3 regions of the Mesorhizobium sp. M0244 genome follow, and region 2 is predicted to be linked to each of the others. Evidence: predicted binding sites of a transcription regulator. Region 2 holds the regulator's gene; each other region holds the start of a gene.

Region 1 (3,273 bases), on a different contig from region 2:
GTCGAGACGCTGGCGCCGAAATACGGCATCGAGGCAACGCTGGTCGACGGCACCGACATCGCCAATTGGGAAAAAGCGGTCAAGCCCAACACCAAACTGTTCTTCCTGGAAAGCCCGACCAATCCGACGCTGGAGGTGGTCGACATCGCCGCCGTCGCGGCGCTTGCCAACTCGATCGGCGCCAGGCTGATCGTCGACAATGTCTTCGCGACGCCCTTGCAGCAAAAACCCTTGCAGCTCGGCGCCCACATCGTCGTCTATTCGGCCACGAAGCATATTGACGGCCAAGGGCGCTGCCTTGGCGGCGTTATCTTGTCGGACAAGAAATGGATCGACGAGAATCTGCATGACTATTTCCGCCACACCGGGCCCAGCCTCTCGCCCTTCAATGCCTGGACCCTGCTGAAAGGCCTGGAGACGCTGCCGCTGCGTGTGCGACAGCAGACGGAAAGTGCCGGCCGGATCGCGGACTTTCTCGCCGAGCGCCCGGAAATCGCCCGCGTCATCTATCCCGGCCGCGCCGACCACCCGCAAGCGGCCGTGGTCAAGAAGCAGATGTCGGGCGGCTCGACGCTGATCTGCCTCGATGTGAAGGGCGGCAAGCCGGCGGCCTTTGCCTTCCAGAACGCGCTCGACATCGTGCTGATTTCCAACAATCTCGGCGACGCCAAGAGCCTGATCACCCATCCCGCGACGACCACGCACAAGAACTTGACCGATGAGGCCCGCGCCGAGCTCGGCATCGGACCGGGCACGCTCAGGCTTTCCGTCGGCCTGGAAGATACCGACGATCTGCTCGAAGATATCGAACAAGCGCTGAGAGCTGCCGGATAAGGGGCTGACCGAACAGAGGTGAGCGGGACGTGCCCTCAGGCGCCGGACGGGGTCTCTTCCAGTTCCGCGACGGCCTTGGTTTGGATGGTCATCACGTTGCCGCGCCAGTCGACGGCGCTGCTCAGCCAGCCGCGCGCCCAAATGGCGGGAAGCATCACGTCCCGCGCCATCATCGCCGGGATGGTGCGCAGCGACAGGTGCCATCCCTTGGCTGAGGCCAGGGCGCATTCCGGCAGGTAGGCCGCGACCAGCACGGCAATGGCGGTGGCCGGTAGGCTGACGCCGGCATCCGCCGCCGCGATCAGCGCAAGCACCAGCGGCGGCGCCGCGCCGATCAGGATCTCGGGGGCGAAGAACAGCGCAAAGGTGACGCGGCGCAGGCGTGCCCAGCGGGCCTGCCGGGACCAGATCTCGCCCAACGTGCGCCGGGCGAGCGGCTGTTCGAAGGGCGAGGCGACAAGGTTGACGCGCAATCCGAGCCGGTTCACCAGCTTGGTCGCGGCGGCGTCCTCGGCGATCTCGGCGGCCAGCGCGCGGATGCCGCCATTGGCGTCGAGCATCGGCTTGTTCCACAACATGCTCTTGCCCTGGGCAAAGCCGAGACCGAGCGCCTCGCCGGCATATTGCCAGCGCGCCTGCAGCGGGTTGAGAAAGGCGCATTCGACCTCCCCCCAAAACCCGTCCGGTCGCGAGCCGATCGGCGTCGAGCAGACAAGGCCGGTATCGGGCCGCCATGCCGCCATCAGCTGCTGGACATAATCGCTCGGCATAAGCACGTTGGAATCGGCAAGGATGACCCAGCGATAATGCGCTGCTTCCCAACCCTTCACGCAATTGTTGAGTTTCGGATTGCCGCTGATGCGGTCGTCGCCGACAAGCAGCCGGGCGCGTATAGCTGGAAAACGCGCCATTGCGGCGGTGATCGGCTTGACCACCGGGTCGTCGGCATGGGCGACGCAGAAGATGAGTTCGTAGCGCGGCCAGTCGAGTGAGAAGGCGCGCTCCAGCGTCTCATCGGCAAACGGCTCGACGCCGCGCGCCGGGACGACGATCGATACCGGCGGCGCGTTGGCGGCGGGCGGTGCGATCCTGGCTGGTCGCTTCAGCTTCAGCGAAGCTAACAGGATGCTGGCGAGATTTGAAAGAAGGAGGGCTATGGAAAGGAGGGCGGCTGCGAACGTCGGTTCCATCGATATCTGGTCACTCCAGAAATGTCGGCCGCATGACGGCCGTTTTCAACAATTCGACAGAACGCTGAGTCGCCCGGCACAAGCCTGCACACCATCATTGTCGTGTGTCACTCAAATGACATTGTTTTTCGGCACCTGCGCTTGAGATCGGGCAAGGAGACGACGCGCATCGTTGACCAAACTGCGCTGAGCGTCGAAAATTCCGTCTACATGGCTTTGGAGCAGTTTATGTACAGTGCCGTCACCCGCAACATCGAAGTGCAGGTCAGGCCGTTCTATCTGGAGGATCACTCCGACCCGCCGCAAAACCGCTATGTCTGGGGCTACCAGGTGACCATCGACAATCAGTCGGACGAGTTCGTGCAGCTTCTGTCGCGCTACTGGCACATTACCGACGGCACCGGCAAGGTCGAGGAAGTGCGCGGCCCCGGGGTCGTCGGCGAGCAACCCGGACTCAACCCCGGCGACAGCTATCAGTATACGTCTGGATGCCCGCTCTCGACCCCGTCCGGCATCATGGTCGGGCACTACACAATGCGCAACAAGCGGGGCGAAACGTTCGACGTCGCCATCCCCGCCTTCTCGCTCGATTTGCCGGGCACGCGGCGCACCGTCAATTGACGGCCGTCATCCGGCCGCTGCAAACTCCGCCGGGTCGAAGTCATATTGTTTCGAGCAGAATTCGCAGGCGACGTGAATGCTGCCATCCTCGGTGCTGTCCCTGATCTCCTCGGCGGAAAAACCTTCGAGGATGCCGCGGATCTTCTCCCTCGAGCATGAGCACTGGTCGGCGACCGGCGCGCCGCCGAAGACGCGGACGCCATGCTCGTGGAACAGCCGGTAAAGCAGCCGCTCGGCACCGATCGTCGGATCGATCAGCTCGGTCGGTTCAATGGTACCAAGCAGCGCCAGCAGTTCCTGCCAGGAATTGTCGGTCGGGTCGTGAATTTCCTCACGCGGATCGCCATCGCCGCCGGGAAGGTCAGGCACGCGCATGCGCTCTGGCGACTGCGGCAGGAACTGTGCCAACAGGCCACCGGCGCGCCATTGCTCGCGGGCACCGCCGACGCCGGGCGTCAGAAGCTTGGCCACCGAAAGCCGAAGGTCGGTCGGAATCTGCTCCGACTGGCGGAAATAGGTCCGTGCGGCTTCCTCCAGTGTGACGCCGTCAAGCTGGACGATGCCCTGGTAACGTTGCGTGTGGGCGCCCTGGTCGATGGTCAGCGCCAGGACGCCGCTGCCGAGCAGC
Region 2 (3,273 bases):
CGGCTGCTGTCAACATCGATTCTGATGGATTTTGATGACTCTCCGAGTTTTTTCGAGTGTCGGAATAAACGATGACAGCGCCGCCGGCATCTGACACTATTTGCCTGTATCTGACACTATTTGTCGGACATTACCGACGGCTTCCGGTTCATGAGCGGCCGCGGCAACCGGGAGGAAAGCAAAACGATGTCGGTCGGAATCCGCCATGACGATTTGCGCCGGCGCAACCGGGCGATGGTGATCTCGGCGGTGCGCCGGGCCAGCCAGCCGTCGCGTACGGAGATCGCTGCAACCACCGGCCTCAGCCATTCGACCATATCGGCGATCTCCTCCGACCTGATACGGGAAGGCATCCTCGCCGAGAGCAAGGCAAACGAGCCCGTTTCGTTGAAACGCGGTCGTCCGCAGGTCGGCCTCGCCCTCAACCCGGAAGCGGCGGCGGTGCTGACCGTGGTGTTGTCGCTGAATTTCCTGTCGGCCGCCATCATCGACTATGCGGGACAGGTGGTCGTCGAGGAACAGCGCCGGCTGGACACGCTGACCATGCCGCGCGACGAGCTGATCCGCGAATGCATGGCCATCGTCCGGCGCCGGCTGGAAGATCCAGACCTTGACGTCCGCAGTGTCGCCCGCATCGCCCTGGCGATTCAGGGAATTACCGACTCCCCTGCACGCGCCATGCTGTGGTCGCCGATCACGCCGCAGACGGACATCGCCTTTGCCGACATGCTGGAAGACGAATTCGGCATCCCGGCCACGGTGGAGAACGATTGCAATATGATGGCGGTGGCTTTGCGCTGGCGCGATCCGGATCGCTATCGCGACGACTTCATCGCCATCCTGCTTTCGCACGGCATCGGCATGGGGCTGGTGCTGAAGGGCGAGCTGTTCACCGGCACGCATTCCTCGGGCGGCGAGTTTGGCCACATGATCCATCGTCCAGGCGGCGCGCTCTGCCGTTGCGGGCGGCGCGGCTGCATCGAGGCCTATGCAGGCAATTACGCCATCTGGCGCAACGCTACGGGGATGAGCGAAGACAGCAAACCGGTCGCCGACGTCAGCGACGCCGACATGCGCGCGTTGGCGGCCCGGGCCCGCGAGAAGGATGGGCCGGAACGCGAGGCCTACCGCAGGGCCGGCGAAGCGCTGGGTTTCGGTCTCGGCTCGTTGTTCGCGCTGATCGATCCAGCACCGGTCGCGATGGTCGGCGTCAGTGCCGCCGCCTTCGATCTGATCGAGCCGGCCTTGCGCAAGGCCATCGCCCAGACCGCCGGTGGCCAGCATTCGAGCTCGATCTCCTTCGACACCGAGCCGAACGAATTGCCGCTGATCCGCGAAGGCTGCGCGATGCGGGCGTTAAGCTTCGTCGACCAGGAGATTTTCGCGCCGGGCGCGCAAATGAGGCCCGGCATCAGAAAGAACGTAGCCTGACCAGGCAGGTCAATCTTCCCTGATCGCATAGCCGGCACCGCGGATGGTGCGGATGACATCCGGCATGCGGCCGTTATTGACGGCTTTGCGCAGCCGCCCGACATGCACGTCGACGGTGCGTTCGTCGATGTAGATCGTCTCGCCCCAGACATTATCGAGCAACTGGCTGCGCGAGAAGACGCGGCCGGGATGCCGCATCATGAATTCGAGCAGCCGGAATTCGGTCGGCCCGAGCCGGATTTCGCTCTTCTTGCGATAGACCCTGTGCGATTCGCGATCGAGCACGATGTCGCCGACCTTCAGCACGCTGGACAGCACTTCCGGCTTGGCGCGGCGCAGCAGCGCCTTGACCCTGGCCATGAATTCCGGTGTCGAAAACGGTTTGACCAGATAGTCGTCGGCGCCGGTCGAAAGACCGCGCACCCGGTCGCTCTCCTCGCCGCGCGCGGTCAGCATGATGATCGGCAGCCGCTCGGTTTCGGGGCGCACCCGCAACCGTCGGCAGAGCTCGATGCCGGAAACCGCTGGTATCATCCAGTCGAGCACCAGAAGATCGGGCACATTCTCCTGCAAACGGATCTCGGCTTCGTCGCCGCGTGTCACCACCTCGACCTGGTAGCCTTCGGATTCGAGATTGTAGCGGAGCAGCACACCCAACGGCTCCTCGTCCTCCACCACCATTATGCGTGGTGCGATCATCGGCTGGGCACCCCCATCATGTCACCGGTGCGGACATTGTCGTTTCGTCCTGCTTCGGACGATTGACAGGCAATTGCTCGCCGGTCAGCACATAATACGCATTTTCGGCGATGTTGGTGACATGGTCGCCGATCCGCTCCAGATTCTTGGCGCAGAACAGCAGATGCGTGCAAGCGGTGATGTTGCGCGGGTCTTCCATCATGTACGTCAACAGCTCGCGGAACACGGACGTGTATTTGACGTCGATGCGCTCGTCGGCGGCGCGTAGCTTGGCCAGCGCGGCCGCATCGCCGGCAGCATACTCCTCGATGACGCCCTGCACCTGGATGAGCACCAGCTGCGCCATCGCATCGATGGAATGCGATAGGTCGCGCGGCGTGACGCTGAGGCCGACCGCACTCACACGCTTGGCGATATTCTTGGCAAGGTCGCCGATGCGTTCGAGGTCGCCGGCCATGCGGATCGCCCCGACGACATGGCGCAGATCGTGGGCCATCGGCTGGCGCTTGGCGATCAGGGTGATGGCGCGGTCGTCCAGTTCGCGTTGACGCGCATCCATGATGGCGTCGTCCGAAACAACGCGCTGCGCCAGCGCATTGTCGGAATTCAACAGGGCCTTGGTCGCCCCGCCGACCATCGAACCGGCGAGATCGGCCATGTCGCGGATCAGCTTGCTGATCTGCTCGAGATCCTCGTCGAAAGACGCGACTGTATGTTCGGCCATGATATTGTCCTCGTCTGCGTGATCGGCACCGCTCAGCCGAAGCGGCCGGTGATGTAGTCCTGCGTGCGCTTCTCGCGGGGCGACGTGAAGATCTTCTCGGTCCGGTCGAACTCGACCAGCTCACCCAGATACATGAAGGCAGTCTGGCGCGACACGCGCGCCGCCTGCTGCATGTTGTGAGTGACGATGACGATCGTGTAGTCGGCTTGCAATTCGTCGATCAGTTCCTCGATCTTGGCGGTCGACAGCGGGTCGAGGGCCGAGGCCGGTTCGTCGAGCAGAATGACTTCCGGCTTCACTGCCACGGTGCGGGCAATGCAGAGCCGCTGCTGCTGGCCGCCGGAGAGGCTCAAGCCGCTGGCGTTGAGCTTGTCCCTGACCTCGCCCCAAAGCGCGGCACGCTTCAACGCCTGTTCGAC
Region 3 (3,273 bases), on a different contig from region 2:
CGGCATCCGTGCCGGCGCGATCGTCGCCGTCCGTTCGATGCCGGGGCCTTCGAGCAATAGCGGAGCGCCGGAGACGAGATCGCTGACCTCGAGGATCAGCGTCGTGGAACGGTCCGGATAGTCCTGGGTGCCTTGCGAAAAGCCGTCGAGCGCCATCATCTCGGCCGGCGAGGCGATCAGCGCGAAATGTGCGTCGGCCGGCGTGTTGGCCAGTGGCGCGCCGGTATGGAAGCCGAGCCAGGATTTGATAGCGGGCGAGGCCTGCAAAGCCGGGTCGAGCCAGAGCGGCGTGTCGTTGTCGCACAGCGCCAGGGCTATGGCGCCGGCGGTGGCCGACAGCGGCGCCGGAGGGTGGGCAAGGACCGGCAGGGGCTGCACGCTGCCCGGCCGTGCCATCGCGTCCATGACGGCGCGGAACACCGTCTGCGCGTTGAAGACCGGATCGGCGAAACCGCCTTCGATCGATTGCACGGCTGCGTCCATCAGTCTTCTCCGCGTACCATGGTGAAGAAGTCGACCTTGGTCGCCGCCGTCTCGGCGCGGCGCTGTTCACGCGCCTTGGTCAGTGCGGCCTGCAAGGGGGCGACGATCCTGGTCTCGACTGCGTTACGGTGGGCGGGGTCCTGCCAGAGCGCGTCGGCAATCGCTGCCAGCCTTGCCTTTTGCTTGTCGCGGCCGAGTGCGTAGCAGTGGCCGACCTGCCCGGACGCAAGCCGCACCGTGGCGCGGGTGACCGTCGCCTCGCCGACATTGAAGGGCGCACCGCCACCGCCAATGCGACCGCGCACCGTAACCAGGCCGGTTTCGGGACCACGCAAAAGCTCCGCCTGGGAAGGCAGGCCGGACTCATTCCAGAGACGGACGATATCGTCGCCGGGGGCTTGTGCCAGTGTCGCCATGGCGGCTTTGCGCTCGGCCTGCTCTCGCGCTTCCTGTCCCCGCATGGCCGGTGCTCCTTGTGCGCTTAATTTGTCTATTGATATAGACAACTATACAAATTATACCCGTTATCTAGCGCGTGTCCATGACGGGTGAGTGACAAGAGCCAAAGTGGGCGCAAAGTTGGGGGCGGGAATGATCGGGCATGCCAACAGCATCGAGCGGCGCAGCGGTGTTGCACTGTGGCGCCAGATCGCCGACCAGATCCTGCGTTCGATCGCTATCGGGGATTTTCCCGAGAACGCGGCACTGCCGCCGGAGATCGTGCTAGCCGAGCGCTATGGCGTCAACCGCCACACGGTGCGCAGCGCCATCGCGGCGTTGGTGCAGGAGGGTGTGCTCAAGGCAGAGCAGGGGCGTGGCACTTTCGTGCTGTCGCGCAGGCGGCTGTCCTATCCGATCGGCACGCGCACGCGCTTTTCCGAAGGCCTGCAGGGCCAGGCGTCGGAGCGCAGGAGCGTCTTGCTGGCGTCGGCGGTCGAGCCGGCCAGCCGGCGCGTCGCCGAAGGGTTGGGCCTTGCCAAAGGGTCCGACGTCATTCGCCTGGAGACGCGCGGTGAAGCCGACGGACAGGCGGTGTCACGGGCCACCGGCTGGTTCGACGCCAAGCGCTTTGCCGGCATCGATGCCGTCATGGCGGAGACCGGATCCATCACCGCATCGCTCCAGCGCTTCGGCGTCAGCGACTATCTCCGGCAGTCGACGGTGCTGTCGGCGCGCCATGCGGATGCCGCCGATCTTGCCGACCTCGACCTCCAGCCAGGGGCCATCGTGCTGGTCACGGTCGCCGTCAACGTCACGCCGGACGGAAAGCCGATCCAGTTTGCCGAAACGCGGTTCCCAGCGGAGCGCGTCGAGCTGAAACTTTCGGCTCTCTGAGGCGCGCCAGCTTCGGCATCACCCGGCCTGGATGACCGCCTTGATCAACCCGGATTTCTCATGCGCCCAGCGGGCGAGGTCGCGCGGCGTCTCGCCAAGCGTCGTGCGGTGCGTGACGAGCTTTGCCAGCGGCACCGCGCCGTTGCGGATCGAGGCGGCGACATGGTCGAAATCGGCACGCAGGGCGTTGCGGCTGCCGATCAGCATCATTTCCCGCTTATGGAATTCAGGGTCGGAAAAGCTGATGTCGTCCTTGACGACGCTAACCAGCACCAATGTTCCGCCATGCGCGACATGGGCGAAGGCCGACTGCACCGATCGGGTGCTGCCGGTGGCGTCGAACACCGCGTCAAAACCATCGCCGCCGGTCGCCTGTCGGACCAGTTCGGGGGCAGCTCCCTGCGAGCCGTCGTGCGTCGCGAAGCCGAGTTCGCTTTCGGCAAAACCCAGCCTCTCCGTACTCATGTCGAGCAGTGTCACATCGAGCCCGGCGATGCGGGCAAACAGCGCCGTGCCGAGCCCGATCGGGCCCGCGCCTATGACCAGGGTGCGTGCGCCGGATTGAGCCAGCGAGCGCCGTACTGCATGGGCGCCGATCGCCAGGAATTCGACGGCGGCGGCATCGGCCAGCGACAGGCCGTTTGCCGGATAAAGATTTTGCGCCGGCACCAGGATCTGCTCGCACATGGCGCCGTCGCGGTGGACGCCGAGCACCTCGATCTTCACGCAGCAATTCGGCTTGCCTTGCCGGCAGGCGATGCATTGGCCGCAAGCGAGGTAGGGATTGACGATCACCGGCTCGCCGATTGCGAGGTCGACGCCTTCGCCAGCCTCGATCACGGTTCCCGAGACTTCGTGGCCCATGATGCGGGGATAGGCGAGGAACGGATGCTTGCCTTCGAAGATGTGATAGTCGGTGCCACAGATGCCGACATGGCTGACCGCGACCAGCGCCCAGCCGGAGGGCGGCGCGGCCGGCGCCGGCCGATCTTCAAGGACAAGGTCGCCGGGCGAGCGGCAGATGACGGCTTTCATGCTTCAATCCAGTTTATTTGCCGCGTCGGCGCAGGCCGTCGAAATAGACGATGACGATGATCAGCACGCCGGTGATGATGCGCTGCCAGAAGGCGTTGACGTTCAAGAGATTGGCGCCGTTGTTGATGGTGGCGAGGATGAAGGCGCCGAGCAGCGGCCCGTGCACGGAGCCGACAGCGCCGAACAGCGAGGTGCCGCCGATCACCGAGGAGGCGATCGCCTGCAATTCCCAGCCCTCGGCCTGCGTCGGATTGCCGATGCCAATGCGCGACGCGAGCAGCACGCCGACGAAGGCCGCGCATAGGCCCGACAGCGTGTAGGCCATGTAGATGGTGCGCTGGACGTTGACGCCTGACAGGCGCGACGCCTCGGCGTTGGAGCCGACCGAGAACAGATAGCGGCCCCAGCGGCTGTGGTGCA

Evidence for each region. The regulator PhoB, encoded in region 2, activates phosphate uptake and scavenging genes when phosphate is short. The targets are predictions, from matches to a motif close to TGTCATNNANCTGTCAT.
Region 1: a site for PhoB is predicted at 2,129-2,145, ahead of NKJ08_RS25970 (ceramide glucosyltransferase). Genes of this name have one in related genera too.
Region 3: a site for PhoB is predicted at 1,025-1,041, ahead of phnF (phosphonate metabolism transcriptional regulator PhnF). Genes of this name have one in related genera too.

The regions. Positions count from the first base shown of each region.
Region 1 is NZ_JAMYSE010000055.1:12,872-16,144, reverse strand. Features, by position in the region: gene NKJ08_RS25975 (O-succinylhomoserine sulfhydrylase) at 1-834, shown strand, start outside; gene NKJ08_RS25970 (ceramide glucosyltransferase) at 870-2,024, opposite strand; gene apaG (Co2+/Mg2+ efflux facilitator ApaG/CorD) at 2,253-2,645, shown strand; gene NKJ08_RS25960 (Hsp33 family molecular chaperone) at 2,652-3,273, opposite strand, start outside.
Region 2 is NZ_JAMYSE010000002.1:131,314-134,586, reverse strand. Features, by position in the region: gene NKJ08_RS02960 (ROK family protein) at 187-1,431, shown strand; gene phoB (phosphate regulon transcriptional regulator PhoB) at 1,441-2,130, opposite strand; gene phoU (phosphate signaling complex protein PhoU) at 2,147-2,854, opposite strand; gene pstB (phosphate ABC transporter ATP-binding protein PstB) at 2,887-3,273, opposite strand, start outside.
Region 3 is NZ_JAMYSE010000004.1:159,302-162,574, forward strand. Features, by position in the region: gene phnH (phosphonate C-P lyase system protein PhnH) at 1-483, opposite strand, end outside; gene phnG (phosphonate C-P lyase system protein PhnG) at 483-944, opposite strand; gene phnF (phosphonate metabolism transcriptional regulator PhnF) at 1,075-1,818, shown strand; gene NKJ08_RS05600 (zinc-binding alcohol dehydrogenase family protein) at 1,837-2,853, opposite strand; gene NKJ08_RS05605 (ABC transporter permease) at 2,867-3,273, opposite strand, start outside.